2 regions of the Streptomyces sp. 3-6 genome follow, and region 2 is predicted to be linked to the other one. Evidence: riboswitches for the same ligand, from Rfam matches in the RefSeq annotation. Region 2 holds a riboswitch; the other holds the start of a gene.
What was found. Region 2 has a riboswitch for glycine ahead of gcvP (aminomethyl-transferring glycine dehydrogenase). Riboswitches for the same ligand answer to the same signal wherever they lie in the genome.
Positions count from the first base shown of each region.

Region 1: another riboswitch for glycine. It lies ahead of gcvT (glycine cleavage system aminomethyltransferase GcvT); the one in region 2 lies ahead of gcvP (aminomethyl-transferring glycine dehydrogenase).

Region 1 is NZ_JBWHZP010000011.1:25,216-32,632, reverse strand. It holds gene AC02VZ_RS16040 (enhanced serine sensitivity protein SseB C-terminal domain-containing protein) at 1-565, opposite strand, end outside; gene AC02VZ_RS16035 (enhanced serine sensitivity protein SseB) at 733-1,521, opposite strand; gene AC02VZ_RS16030 (AAA family ATPase) at 1,900-2,697, opposite strand; glycine riboswitch at 2,918-3,019, shown strand; glycine riboswitch at 3,020-3,144, shown strand; gene gcvT (glycine cleavage system aminomethyltransferase GcvT) at 3,247-4,365, shown strand; gene gcvH (glycine cleavage system protein GcvH) at 4,492-4,869, shown strand; gene glyA (serine hydroxymethyltransferase) at 4,884-6,143, shown strand; gene AC02VZ_RS16010 (L-serine ammonia-lyase) at 6,295-7,417, shown strand, end outside.
Region 2 is NZ_JBWHZP010000005.1:9,119-16,535, forward strand. It holds gene AC02VZ_RS08925 (bifunctional nuclease family protein) at 1-302, shown strand, start outside; gene AC02VZ_RS08930 (MerR family transcriptional regulator) at 530-1,207, shown strand; partial or broken gene AC02VZ_RS08935 (DNA polymerase IV) at 1,582-3,115, shown strand; gene AC02VZ_RS08940 (PRC-barrel domain-containing protein) at 3,034-3,408, opposite strand; glycine riboswitch at 3,521-3,616, shown strand; gene gcvP (aminomethyl-transferring glycine dehydrogenase) at 3,792-6,677, shown strand; gene AC02VZ_RS08950 (TetR/AcrR family transcriptional regulator) at 7,050-7,417, opposite strand, start outside.

The sequences.
Region 1 (7,417 bases), on a different contig from region 2:
CGTACACGTCGAGCCCGATGGCGAGGTACGGCGCCCCCAGCGCGGGCTGCACCCAGGCCCGGCGCAGCGCGCGGACGGCCGGGGTGCGGTGCGCGTTCTGGGCGAGCAGCGCGTAGAACTGCGGGATCTCGATGGCGGGTTCGGACAGCCGCAGCGGCCCGGCCGGCTGCCGGTCGAGGCCGGTGGCGATGCGGCGCAGGTCCAGCCAGGGGATGCCGACCCCACCACCGGGGGCGTGCGGGTTGATCCAGAGACCGTAGCGGTCGGGGTACAGGGCACGGGCGACGTCGAGCCCGTCGACCACCTCGTAGGAGCGGTTCCAGCCGCTGGCGGACAGCTCCTGCGCGGAGGTGACGCAGGGCGCGTAGCCGTGGCCGTCGACGTCCATGCTCCCGTACTGGGCGTCCGGCGAGCCGGCCTGGCCGTGCCACAGCAGCATCCAGACCTGGCCGGAGGAGGGGGTCGCGAGCGCGCGCAGCAAGGCCTCGTAGGCGTCGTAACGCCCGGGCGTCACCTGGCGCAGCATGTGCTCGACCTGCCCGGCCGCCGCGGTGCCAGCGCTCACTTTGTATCGCCCCTCCGTACAACGCCTCGCCCGAGCCAATGAACCTAGCTTAAGCCGCACCCGGCCGGCCGGACCGGTACCGGTTCGGTGGCCGTACGGCCGCCCGCGCCGCCGCCGCTCCCGGGGCGAACGGGGTGCCCGCCCGCCCCAGCACGCCCCCGGCCGGGCTACTGCTGCTGGTAGAAGGGCCGGACGCGCTCGCGCATCCAGTCGCCGACGGGGTCCTGGGCGATGTCCAGCAGGACGACGTTGACCGGCCACCGCACGGGCGACCGGCCCAGGGCGCGGCCGAGGGCTTCCGTGGGCAGGCTGTGCGGGTCCTCGTCCCACCGGGTCAGCTCGATGCCGACGAACAGCACCGGGTCCGCCGTCTCGATCGCGGCCAGGCACCGGCGGGCGGTGCGCACCACGCCGAGGGCCTCGAACTCGGCGCCGGCCGCCGCGAGGAAGTCGACGGGGTCGTCCTGCCAGTCGGGCTCGAACAGCCGCACCCGGCCGCCGGATTCCGGCCCGTCGAGCTCGGTGCGCCCGGCCCGGCACAGGTCCGCCACCGCCTCGGGCGGCAGGGGGATGCCGACGACACCGCCGGGGTTCACGGCGATGCCCGCCTGCGGAGGCAGCCCGCGGGCGAACTCCACCGCGGGCGCGACGGTGAACGACAGGTGCGAGCCGACGACCTGGCGGAACTGCTCCTCGGAGCTGAAGACCGGGACGTACACCTGCCCGTCCAGCTCCATCGTGGGCAGGTCCAGGGAGCCGCTGTCGGGCCCGCCGCCGTTGGGCAGGGGCACCCAGACGAAACTGCGGCCGAGGACCTCGACGATCCGGCCGCCGGCCGAGGGGACGCCGAGGGAGGCGGAGAGCACCTCCTCCAACTCGTTGCCGGGCCATCCACCGTGCGGATGGGGATGTGCCTGTGCCGGGAAGTCCGCGGAGAAGCCCGCCGGGAAGTCCATGTGCCTACCGCCTGCCTGGAACCACTGCTGTGGCTGAAAAGGCTAACCGCTGCCGCATGGCCGCCGTTCGGCCGTGCGGGAGGGGATGCGGGTGGCGGCGCGGGAGGCGGTGCGGGTGCGGTGCCGAGGCCGTGCCGGGGGCGGCGGGGAACCGGCGCGGAGGTCGGCGCGGACGGTGGGGTGCCGGGCGGGCCCGGACGCCTGCCGGGCGGGCCGGATGCGCGTGGGGCGGGCCGGATACGTGCGGGGCGCCGGACGCTCGCCGGACGGGCGGGAGACCGGGCCGGCCCGCACCGCCGCGCCGGCCGCCCGCACCACCCGTCACCCGCACCGCCGGCCGCCCGTGTCCGCCCGTGTCCGGCCGTCCCGTCCGCCGCCTCAGCCCGTGAAGCCGATCCGGTGCAGCGTGTCCGTGGCGTCCCGGTCGAGGAGCACCACCGAGCCGCAGCCGGCGGGCGGTTCACCCCGTTCCACCGCGCGCAGCAGCCGGCCCACGGCGGCGCGGTGGCGCAGGAAGGCGTACCGCGAGACGCCGCGCCCGCGGGCGCGCTGGCCGTCCAGCGCCTGCCGGGGGGTGACGTCGAGGAGGAGCAGGCGCAGGGCCGCTCCCCGGCGGCGGGCCTCGCGGGTCAGCCAGCGGCGCACCCACGCCTGGGTGCCGCAGTCGTGGACGACGACGCCCCCGCCGCCGCGCAGCGCGCGGCGCAGGCCGGCGTAGTGGTCCAGGCGGACCAGGGGCCGGTAGACGGCGTACGGCAGGAAGCCGGGCATCCGGGCGTCCCAGCGGTCCCGGGTGTCCTGCGAGTCGACGCGGGTGCCGCGCACCGTGCGCCGCATCAGCGTGGACTTGCCGCTGCCGGGCAGCCCGGTGACCACCACGATGTCCCGCGGGGCGAACAGCAGCGCGTGCGGACCGCTCCCGGCGAGCCCGCGCAGGTCGCGGACGGCGGGCAGCGGGAGGGCACCGCCGGTCAGGGCACCGCCGGTCAGGGCACCCGGGGCCGCGGACCCGTGGGCGGCAGCGGCGGCAGCAGCAGCGACGGAGGGGACGGCAGCCTGTGCGGGCACCTCGGCCGCGGCGGCCGGAGCGGCCGGCCGAGCCGGGGCTGCCGGGGCTGCCGGTTGTCCGGGCGGTGCGGCGCCCGCCGGGCCGGCGTACGCCGTGGTCCTGTTCACCGTGTGTCCTCCCCTGGGCCGGGTACCGGAGTCCCGCGCCGCGCTGACTGTAAAGAGAAGGTAATGCCGGGCGTCACTCGATTCCGTCCATTTCCCGCAACAGGCCGGTGACAGCCCGTTGTGACGGGTCGCGCACCCTGCGCGTCCCCTGTGAAGGGTCCCCCTGCCGTGCCCCGGGAATGCGTGCAATGATGAGGCCGCCAACTGCATACCGGCCGTTTGAATCCGCGCGGGAGAGTCCCCGGCACATGTGGCACGCCGGGGCGCCGAAGGAGCAAGTCCCTCCCTTGAATCTCTCAGGCCCCGTTACCGCGCGGGCGAGGCACATCTGAAAAGCGGGCCGTCGCGACACTGCTCCGGTGGCTCCACCCAAGGTGCAAGCCGTACACCGCCCCCTCGCGGGCGGTCATGGCGAACCTCTCAGGTTCCGATGACAGATGGGGAGGATCGTCCTCGCCTTCCCCACGCCGTCCTGCGGCCCCGGGCTCTCGATCCGCTCGAGCAGTCACACCGGCGCGGGGGACCCCATTGCCACTGGGAGACCTACCGATGAGCAGTACCGAACTCCGCCGTACCGCGCTGGATGCCGTGCACCGCGCGCTCGGTGCGACGATGACCGACTTCGCCGGCTGGGACATGCCCCTGCGCTACGGCTCGGAGCGCGACGAGCACATCGCCGTCCGCACCCGGGCCGGCCTGTTCGACCTCTCCCACATGGGCGAGATCACGGTCAGCGGGCCGCAGGCGCGCGCGCTCCTCGACCACGCCCTGGTCGGCAACATCGGCACGGTCAAGCAGGGCCGGGCCCGGTACACGATGATCTGCGCCGAGGACGGCGGCATCCTGGACGACCTGATCGTCTACCGGCTCGGCGAGACGGAGTACCTGGTCGTCGCCAACGCCTCCAACGCGCAGACGGTGCTCGACGCGCTGGTGGAACGGTCCACCGGGTTCGACGCCGAGGTGCGCGACGACCGTGACGCCTTCGCGCTGCTCGCCGTGCAGGGCCCGGAGTCGGCCGCGATCCTCGCCTCCCTGACCGACGCCGACCTGGAGGGCCTGAAGTACTACTCCGGGCTGCCCGGCACGGTGGCCGGCCTGCCCGCCCTGATCGCCCGCACCGGCTACACCGGCGAGGACGGCTTCGAGCTGTTCGTGAAGCCGGAGCACGCGGTCGAGCTGTGGCAGGCGCTGACCAAGGCGGGCGAGGGCGCCGGCCTGCTCCCCTGCGGGCTGTCCTGCCGGGACACGCTGCGCCTGGAGGCGGGCATGCCGCTGTACGGCAACGAGCTGAGCAGCGCGCTCACGCCGTTCGACGCCGGGTTCGGCCGGGTGGTGAAGTTCGAGAAGGAGGGCGACTTCGTGGGCCGGGCCGCCCTGGCCGAGGCCGCCGAGCGCGCCGAGCAGAACCCGCCCCGCGTGCTGGTCGGCCTGGTCGCCGAGGGCCGCCGGGTCCCGCGCGCCGGGTACCCGGTCGTCAAGGGCGACGAGGTCATCGGCGAGGTCACCTCCGGGGCCCCCTCGCCCACGCTGGGCAAGCCCATCGCGATGGCCTACGTCGACCCGGCCCACGCGGCGCCGGGCACCCCCGGGGTCGCCGTCGACATCCGGGGCCGCCAGGAGCCGTACGAGGTCGTGGCGCTGCCGTTCTACAAGCGGCAGAAGTGACACCGTCGTAGCGACCCGGGACGGCCGGCGGCGCGTGCGCACCGGTGCCCCGGGGTACCGGACCACGCCGGTCCGGCGCCGTCCCTCCCTCATCAGCAGTCCCCCGCGTACAGGAGAATCCAGGCCATGAGCAACCCCCAGCAGCTGCGTTACAGCAAGGAACACGAGTGGCTGTCGGCCGCCGAGGACGGCGTGTCGACGATCGGCATCACGGAGCACGCGGCGAACGCGCTCGGCGACGTGGTCTTCGTCCAGCTCCCCGAGGTCGGTGACACGGTGACCGCGGGCGAGACCTGCGGCGAGCTGGAGTCGACCAAGTCGGTCAGCGACCTCTACTGCCCGGTCACCGGTGAGGTCACCGAGGTCAACGAGGACGTGGTGAACGACCCGTCGCTGGTCAACTCCGCCCCCTTCGAGGGTGGTTGGCTGTTCAAGGTGCGCATCACCGACGAGCCGTCCGACCTGCTGACCGCCGCCGAGTACGACGCCCACATCGCGGGCTGAGGAGTCCACGCCCCATGTCCCTTCTGAACACGCCCCTGCACGAGCTCGACCCGGCGGTGGCCGCCGCGGTCGACGCCGAGCTGCACCGGCAGCAGTCCACCCTCGAGATGATCGCCTCGGAGAACTTCGCCCCGGTCGCGGTCATGGAGGCGCAGGGCACCGTCCTGACCAACAAGTACGCCGAGGGCTACCCCGGCCGCCGGTACTACGGCGGCTGCGAGCACGTCGACGTGATCGAGCAGATCGCCATCGACCGGGTCAAGGAGCTCTTCGGCGCCGAGCACGCCAACGTGCAGCCGCACTCGGGCGCGCAGGCCAACGCCGCCGCGATGTTCGCGCTGCTCAAGCCCGGTGACACGATCATGGGCCTGAACCTCGCGCACGGCGGGCACCTGACCCACGGCATGAAGATCAACTTCTCCGGCAAGCTGTACGACGTGGTCGCCTACCACGTCGACGACACCGGGGTCGTCGACATGGCCGAGGTCGAGCGCCTGGCCAAGGAGAAGAAGCCGAAGCTGATCGTGGCGGGCTGGTCGGCCTACCCGCGGCAGCTGGACTTCGCCGCGTTCCGCCGGATCGCGGACGAGGTCGGCGCCTACCTCATGGTCGACATGGCGCACTTCGCCGGCCTGGTCGCCGCGGGCCTGCACCCGAACCCGGTGCCGCACGCCCACGTCGTGACCACCACCACCCACAAGACCCTCGGCGGCCCCCGCGGCGGCGTGATCCTCAGCACGGCCGAGCTGGCCAAGAAGATCAACTCGGCGGTCTTCCCCGGCCAGCAGGGCGGCCCCCTGGAGCACGTGGTCGCCGCGAAGGCGGTCGCCTTCAAGGTCGCCGCGTCCGAGGAGTTCAAGGACCGTCAGCGGCGCACCCTGGAGGGCGCCCGGATCCTGGCCGAGCGCCTGGTGAAGGACGACATCCGGGCCGTCGGCGTGGACGTGCTGTCCGGCGGCACCGACGTGCACCTGGTCCTGGTCGACCTGCGCGCCTCGGAGCTGGACGGGCAGCAGGCCGAGGACCGGCTGCACGAGGTCGGCATCACGGTCAACCGCAACGCCATCCCGAACGACCCGCGCCCGCCGATGGTCACCTCCGGCCTGCGCATCGGCACGCCCGCCCTCGCCACCCGCGGCTTCACCGCCGAGGACTTCGCCGAGGTCGCGGACGTGATCGCCGAGACGCTGAAGCCCGAGTACGACGCCGAGGCGCTGCGGGCCCGGGTGACCGCGCTCGCGGCGAAGCATCCGCTGTACCCCGGTCTGAAGTAGTTTCGTACCCTTTGATTCGTACGAACGTCCGGGGCATCGCGCACACTGGAACCGGTGGGCGCGATGCCCCGCGTCGTACCCGCACCCCCACACGCACCCCCCTGTACCGCCGGCGGACAGCGTCGTCCGCCGAACCCCTAGGAGTCCTCCCGTGGCCATCTCGGTCTTCGACCTGTTCTCGATCGGCATCGGCCCGTCCAGCTCGCACACGGTCGGCCCGATGCGCGCGGCCGGCCTGTTCGTCCGGCGGCTGCGCAAGGAGGGCCTGCTGGACTCGGTGACCTCGGTCCGCGCCGAGCTGTACGGCTCGCTCGGCGCCACCGGCCACGGACACGGCACACCCAAGGCGGTGCTGCTCGGCCTGGAGGGCGACTCGCCGCGCACGGTCGACGTGGAGACGGCCGACGAGCGGGTGGAGAACATCAAGGCCGACGGCCGGCTGCGTCTCCTCGGCGAGCACGAGATCGCCTTCTCCTTCGACGACGACCTCGTCCTGCACCGCCGCAAGGCGCTCCCGTACCACGCCAACGGCATGACCCTGTGGGCGTACGACGCCTCGGGCGCGACGCTGCTGGAGAAGACGTACTACTCGGTGGGCGGCGGCTTCGTCGTCGACGAGGAGGCGGTCGGCGCGGACCGCATCAAACTGGACGACACCGTCCTGAAGTACCCGTTCCGCACGGGCGACGAGCTGCTGCGGCTGACCCGGGAGACCGGCCTGTCGATCTCCGCGCTGATGCTGGAGAACGAGCGGGCCTGGCGGACCGAGGAGGAGATCCGCGCGGGCCTGCTGGAGATCTGGCGCGTGATGCAGGCGTGCGTGGAGCGCGGCATGTCCCGCGAGGGCATCCTGCCGGGCGGCCTGAAGGTGCGCCGCCGGGCCGCGAACACCGCCCGCAAGCTGCGCTCGGAGGGAGACCCGCAGGCGCTCTCCATGGAGTGGATCACCCTCTACGCCATGGCCGTCAACGAGGAGAACGCGGCCGGCGGCCGGGTCGTCACCGCCCCGACGAACGGCGCCGCGGGCATCATCCCGGCGGTGCTGCACTACTACGTCAACTTCGTGCCCGGCGCCGACGAGGAGGGCGTCGTCCGCTTCCTGCTGGCGGCCGGGGCGATCGGCATGCTCTTCAAGGAGAACGCCTCCATCTCCGGCGCCGAGGTCGGCTGCCAGGGCGAGGTGGGCTCCGCCTGCTCCATGGCCGCGGGCGCCCTCGCCGAGGTGATGGGCGGCTCGCCGTGGCAGGTGGAGAACGCGGCCGAGATCGGCATGG
Region 2 (7,417 bases):
ACGACCTGTTCAAGGACGTGCTGGAAGCCGTCGGACAGGAGCTCACGGAAGTGCGCATCACCGATCTGCGTGAGGGCGTCTTCTACGCGGAGCTGGTCTTCGCCAGTGGCGTGGAGGTCAGCGCGCGCCCGTCCGACGCCATAGCGCTGGCGCTGCGCACGGGGACGCCCATCTACGGCAGTGACACCGTGCTCGACGACGCCGGCATCGCCATTCCGGACGAGCAGGAGGACGAGGTGGAGAAGTTCCGCGAGTTCCTCGACCAGATCTCGCCGGAGGACTTCGGCACCAGCAGTCAGTGAGCGGCGCGCTCCGGGGCGCCGCACAGCGGCCGTACAGGGCCGCACGAGGGCCGTACAGGGGCGCGATCCCGCCCGTGCGGAGCGCATTCGGCTAGCCTTTCCCCGCGACGGGGCACGGGAAACCACTCTTAGGGTGATTATCACTCGGCGTGCCGAGTGTGGCGATCGTTGACGCACCCTTGGTGACTGCCTACCGTCGAGGAGGCAGGTCAAGGACGGAGGTCGGCGTGAGAAGCAGCGGCGACGGTACGGCTGGGGGTGCCCCCGGACTGGGGGCGAGCAGCCCGTACCCTCCCATGGGCTCTCGGCTCCGCGTGGGCGGGGTGTACCCCCCGCACAGCAGCACGGCCGAGCACGCGCGACATCTGACGGCCGCCTCGGCGGACACCAAAGGGGCAACGTCCATGGCGTCCGACGAGATCGGCTACCGGGGTCCCACCGCCTGCGCCGCCGCGGGGATCACCTACCGCCAGCTCGACTACTGGGCCCGTACCGGCCTGGTGGAGCCGAGCGTGCGCCCCGCCCACGGATCCGGCACCCAGCGGCTGTACAGCTTCCGCGACGTCGTCGTCCTGAAGATCGTCAAGCGCTTCCTCGACACCGGTGTGTCGCTCCAGAACATCCGCACGGCGGTCCAGCACCTGCGCGAGCGCGGCTTCAGCGATCTGGAGCGCATGACCCTGATGAGCGACGGGGCCACCGTCTACGAGTGCACCTCGCCCGACGAGGTGCACGCCCTGCTCCAGGGTGGCCAGGGCATCTTCGGCATCGCCGTGGGCGTGGTGTGGCGGGACGTCGAGGGGGCGCTGTCCCAGCTGCACGGCGAACGCGTCGACACCGGCGAGACGCTGGTCGGCCACAACCCCGCGGACGAACTGGCCCGACGGCGCAACCGGGCCGTCTGAGACCGGCCCCGGCCCGCACCTGAGGGGCTCCCGCCGGCCGGGACGGCGATCCCGGCCGGAACCGGGCCGGTCCCCGACCACCGGAACCCACCCCCGCCCGGGCCGGGCACACCCCGAACCCGAACCCGGATTCCGCCCGGACCCGAACCCGAAATCCGCCCTGATCCAGTCCGGACAGGCCCCGGACCCGAACCCGGACCCCGCCCCGGACGCGCCCAAGCCCCGCCCGGACCCGGCCCGGACCGTCCGAGCCCTCACCCGGACACGCCCCGGCCCGGCTGCCCGGACCCGCCCCGGCTCCGGCCCGGACACGTCCGCCGGTCGCGGAGCGCCCCGGTGGGGCGTTGTCAGTGGCATGGGGCAGCATCGAAGACGTGAGGTCCGCGCCCACGATCCTGCATCTCGACATGGATGCCTTCTTCGCCTCGGTGGAGCAGGCGTCCAAGCCGAGTCTGCGCGGGAAGGCGGTCGTGGTCGGCGGTCTCGGGCCGCGCGGGGTGGTGGCCACGGCCTCCTACGAGGCCCGGGTGTTCGGCGTGCACTCCGCGATGCCCATGGCGCAGGCGCGCCGGCTGGCCCCGCACGCCGCGTACCTCGTGCCGCGCTTCGCCTTCTACCGCTCCCTCAGCGAGCAGGTCATGACCCTCCTCAGGGACCTGTCCCCGCTGGTGGAGCCGCTGAGCCTGGACGAGGCGTTCGTGGACCTGGAGGCCGCCGGCGCCGCCTGGGACGAGACGTCGGCGCGCCGTGTCGGAGCCGGCCTGCGCGCGGACATCCGCCGGGTCACCGGGCTCACCGGATCGGTGGGGCTGGCCGCCTCCAAGATGCTCGCCAAGATCGCCTCCGAGCGGGCCAAGCCGGACGGCCTGGTGGTCATCGAACCGGGGACCGAGCGTGACCTGCTCGCGCCGCTGTCGGTGCGGACCCTGCCGGGCGTCGGTCCGGCCACCGGCGACCACCTGCGCCGCGCGGGCCTGTACACGGTGCGGGACCTCGCCGAGGCGGGCGAGGACGAACTGGTGCGGCTGCTGGGCAAGGCGCACGGGCACGGGCTGTACGCCATGGCGCTGGCGCACGACGAACGGCCCGTGGTGGCCGAGCGGGAGGCGAAGTCGGTGTCGGTGGAGGACACCTACGACGTCGACATCCACGACCGGGTCCGGGTCGGCACGGAGGTGCGGCGGCTCGCCGACCGGTGTGTGCGCCGGCTGCGCGGCGCGGGCCTGTCGGGCCGCACCATCGTGCTGAAGGTGCGCCGCTACGACTTCTCGACGCTCACCCGGTCCGAGACGCTGCGCGGGCCGACGGACGACCCGGCGGTGGTGCGGGAGGCCGCGGCCCGCCTGCTCGACGCGGTCGACACCACGGGCGGCGTGCGGCTCCTCGGCGTCGGCGTCACCGGCCTGGCCGACTACACGCAGGAGGACCTGTTCGCCCAGGCGGCAGGGGAGCGGGAGGAGGCCGTACCCGAGGAGACCGCCGTCGCACCCGCTCCCGAGGACCGGCCGGCGCCGGAGCGGAGCTGGCCCGCCGGACACGACGTACGGCACGCCGTGTTCGGCCACGGCTGGGTGCAAGGCAGCGGGCTGGGCCGGGTCACCGTGCGCTTCGAGACGCCCGGCTCCGCACCGGGCCGGGTCAGGACCTTCCGCACCGACGACCCCGACCTGCAGTTCGAGGACCCGCTCCCGCTGGTCCCCCGCGACCCCGGCCCACGGGACGCCGCCCCGGCCGCCGCGGACGGCACCGGGTGACCGCGGCGGTGACGGCGCCGGGCACTTCCAAGGGGCACGGGGGCGCCGGACCGGTCGCGGGACGGCTCCGGCTCAGGCCGGCTCGTCCTGGCCCGCGAGCCTGCCGAAGTCGCGGTCCGGGAGCGGCGGCGGGGCGGCGACGTCCAGGCCGTAGTGGTGGTAGAGCTGCAGCTCCTGCTCGGGGGAGAGGTGCCGTCCGACGCCGAAGTCGGGGGCGTCCTTGATCAGGGCGCGGTCGAAGGGGACGTGGAGGGCGCCCTCCACCAGTTCGCTCGGTTCCAGGGGGACGAAGGCGTCGCGGCCGAACAGTCCGGTGCGTATCGCCGCCCACTCGGGGACTCCCGTGGCGTCGTCGAGGTAGACCTCGTCGATCGTTCCGATGCGGTGTCCGTTGCGGTCGAACGCCTTGCGGCCGATCAGGTGGCGCGGGTCGATGTCGGTACGCACGGGCCCTCCACAGGTCGCACTCATCCGTAAGCACTACAGAACGGCACATTCGGTCCGGCGGCCACTCGAAGGTCCGTGCGGGGCCCTCGCTGGTACGCTGGCTTTCGGCCGCTGACCCCGTGCGGGAGAGTCCTCCAGGCACCATCGGAGGCGCCGAAGGAGCAAATCCTCCCCGGAATCTCTCAGGCCCACGTACCGCACGGACGAGGTCACTCTGGAAAGCAGGGCGGGTGTCGACGGCTTCCGCTCTCACCGACGGTGAAAGCCGGGCGTCCCTGGGGCGGTCCGGTGAAGCTCTCAGGTCGAGATGACAGAGGGGGAGGCCGTCCGGGTACCCGTGCCGTGGTGCCCCACGAAGGTCGTCAGACCAGGAGGCCTCCGCAATGACCGCCCATCGCACTCCGCTCTCCGAGCTCGAGCAGGGGATCCCCTTCGAGCAGCGCCACATCGGACCCGACCACGAAGCCCGGGCCAAGATGCTCGCCCAGGTCGGCTACGGCTCGCTGGACGAGCTGACGGCCGCCGCGGTGCCGGACGTCATCAAGAACGCCGACGCCCTGGACCTGCCCGGAGCCCGCAGCGAGGCCGAAGTGCTCGCCGAACTGCGCTCCCTGGCCGGACGCAACCAGGTGCTCGGCTCGATGATCGGGCTCGGCTACTACGGGACGTTCACCCCGCCCGTCATCCTGCGCAACGTCATGGAGAACCCCGCCTGGTACACGGCGTACACGCCCTACCAGCCGGAGATTTCCCAGGGCCGCCTGGAGGCCCTGCTGAACTTCCAGACCACCGTCGCCGAGCTGACCGGGCTGCCGACCTCCGGCGCCTCGCTGCTCGACGAGGGCACCGCCGCCGCCGAGGCGATGGCGCTGTCGCGGCGCATGGGCAAGAACAAGAAGGGCCTGTTCCTGGTCGACGCGGACGCCCTGCCGCAGACCATCGCCGTGATCCGCACCCGCGCGGTGCCGACCGGCGTGGAGGTCGTCGTCGCCGACCTCAGCGACGGCATCCCCGCCGAGATCGCCGAGCGCGAGATCAACGGCGTGCTGCTGCAGTACCCCGGCGCCTCCGGCGCCGTCCGCGACCTCAAGCCGGTCATCGAGCAGGCGCACGACCTCGGCGCCCTGGTCACCGTCGCCGCCGACCTGCTGGCGCTGACGCTGCTGACCTCGCCCGGTGAGCTCGGCGCGGACATCGCCGTCGGCACCACCCAGCGGTTCGGCGTGCCGATGGGCTTCGGCGGGCCGCACGCCGGCTACATGGCCGTGCGGGAGAAGATGGCCCGCAGCCTGCCCGGCCGCCTCGTCGGCGTCTCCGTCGACGTCGACGGCAACCAGGCCTACCGGCTCGCGCTGCAGACCCGTGAGCAGCACATCCGCCGGGAGAAGGCCACCAGCAACATCTGCACCGCCCAGGTGCTGCTCGCCGTCATGGCCGGCATGTACGCCGTCTACCACGGCCCGGAGGGCCTGCGCACCATCGCCCGGCGCACCCACCGCTACGCCACGATCCTCGCCGAGGGCCTGCGGGCCGGCGAGGTCGAGATCGTGCACGACTCCTACTTCGACACCGTGACCGCGCGGGTTCCCGGCCGGGCCGGCGAGGTCGTCGCCGCCGCCCGGGACAACGGCGTCAACCTGCGGCTCGTCGACGCGGACCACGTCTCGGCCGCCTGCGACGAGACCACCACCCGCGACCGGCTGACGGCCGTCTGGCGGGCCTTCGGGGTCGACGGCGACGTCGAGTCCCTGGACGGCACCGCGCGGGACACCCTGCCGGAGGCGCTGCTGCGCTCCGACGAGTTCCTGACCCACCCGGTCTTCCACCAGTACCGCTCCGAGACGGCGATGCTGCGCTACCTGCGCCGGCTCGCCGACCGGGACTACGCGCTGGACCGCGGCATGATCCCGCTGGGCTCCTGCACCATGAAGCTCAACGCGACGACCGAGATGGAGCCGATCACCTGGCCCGAGTTCGGTCAGCTGCACCCCTTCGCGCCCGCCGAGCAGGCCGCCGGGTACCTCACGCTCATCCGTGAGCTGGAGGACCGGCTTGCCGAGGTCACCGGCTACGACAAGGTCTCCCTGCAGCCCAACGCCGGCTCCCAGGGCGAGCTGGCCGGTCTGCTCGCGGTCCGCGGCTACCACCGGGCCAACGGCGACGAGCAGCGCACCGTCTGCCTCATCCCGTCGTCCGCGCACGGCACCAACGCCGCGAGCGCCGTCATGGCCGGCATGAAGGTCGTCGTCGTCAGGACCGCCGACGACGGCGAGGTCGACGTCGAGGACCTGCGCGCCAAGATCGAGCAGTACCGCGACCAGCTCGCCGTGCTGATGATCACCTACCCGTCGACGCACGGGGTGTTCGAGGAGCACGTCGCCGACATCTGCGCGGCGGTGCACGAGGCGGGCGGCCAGGTCTACGTGGACGGCGCCAACCTCAACGCCCTGGTCGGTCTGGCCAAGCCGGGCCACTTCGGCGGCGACGTCTCGCACCTGAACCTGCACAAGACCTTCTGCATCCCGCACGGCGGCGGCGGCCCCGGCGTCGGCCCGGTCGGCGTCCGCGCCCACCTGGCGCCCTACCTGCCGAACCACCCGATGCAGCCCGAGGCGGGCCCGGAGACCGGGGTCGGCCCGATCTCGGCGGCACCCTGGGGGTCGGCAGGCATCCTTCCCATCTCCTGGGCCTACGTCCGGCTCATGGGCGGCGAGGGCCTGAAGCGGGCCACGCAGGTGGCGGTGCTCAGCGCCAACTACATCGCCAAGCGTCTGGAGCCGCACTACCCGGTGCTCTACACCGGCCCCGGCGGGCTGGTCGCGCACGAGTGCATCATCGACCTGCGCCCGCTGACCAAGGCGACCGGCGTCAGCGTCGACGACGTGGCCAAGCGGCTGATCGACTACGGCTTCCACGCGCCGACGATGTCCTTCCCGGTGGCGGGCACGCTGATGATCGAGCCGACCGAGTCGGAGGACCTGGCCGAGCTCGACCGGTTCTGCGAGACGATGATCGCCATCCGCGCGGAGATCGAGAAGGTCGGTTCGGGCGAGTGGCCCGCCGAGGACAACCCGCTGCGCAACGCCCCGCACACCGCGGCCGCGCTCGGCGGGGAGTGGGATCACGCCTACAGCCGGGAGGAAGCGGTGTTCCCGGCCGGCGTGAACGCCGCCGACAAGTACTGGCCGCCGGTGCGGCGCATCGACCAGGCCTTCGGCGACCGCAACCTGGTGTGCTCCTGCCCGCCGATGGACGCGTACGAGGACTGAGAGGCGCTGGACGCCTACGAGGACTGAGGCGCGGCGTGCGGCCACGCCCCCGGATCACGCCGGGGCGTGGCACGCGGCACGCCTCGTCGCACGCACGGACCGTGGGTGCGGGTGCCCGGCCGGGAGTCTCCCGGCCGGGCACTCGGCGTCCGAGGGTCGTGCAGCCGGCCGGTGACCGCCGGGGCGCCTCGCGGGTGGGCCACCCGGGCGCGACCGCGGCGGCGCGCCCCGCGCCGGGACCTCCGGCGACCGGAACGAAGCCCTGACCCGTCCGGCGCACGGGCCGGGCTCGCCGGGGGGAGTCAACCGGAGGTGGCCGCGTCCGGTGCGCTCGGCGCGTCCGTGGTGAGCGGAGCGCAGCGCGTCCCCCGGTCAGCGGACCGCCAGGTCCCCGAGGGACGGTTCCAGCAGGTCGAAGGCGTGGGTCGCCTCCGCGGCCACCGTCGCCTCGATCTCCCGCGCAGGAAGTCCGGCGAGGGTGAGGTGCTGGATGCGCTGGAACAGCAGCCGGTGGACGGAACCGAGCAGCGCCGCCGCCACCCGGATCGCGACGTCGTCGGCCGCCACGCCCGCCGCCCGGGCCAGGGCTTCGCGCAGCGCCTCCTCCCGGCGGTCGTGCAGGTCGCGCACGCAGGCGGTCAGGGTGGCGCTGTCGGCGACCATCCGGGCGAAGTCCGGGCCGGTGAAGCCGCTCACGGGATCGTGCGCGGCGACGGACGCGGCGAACGAGCGGCGCAGCG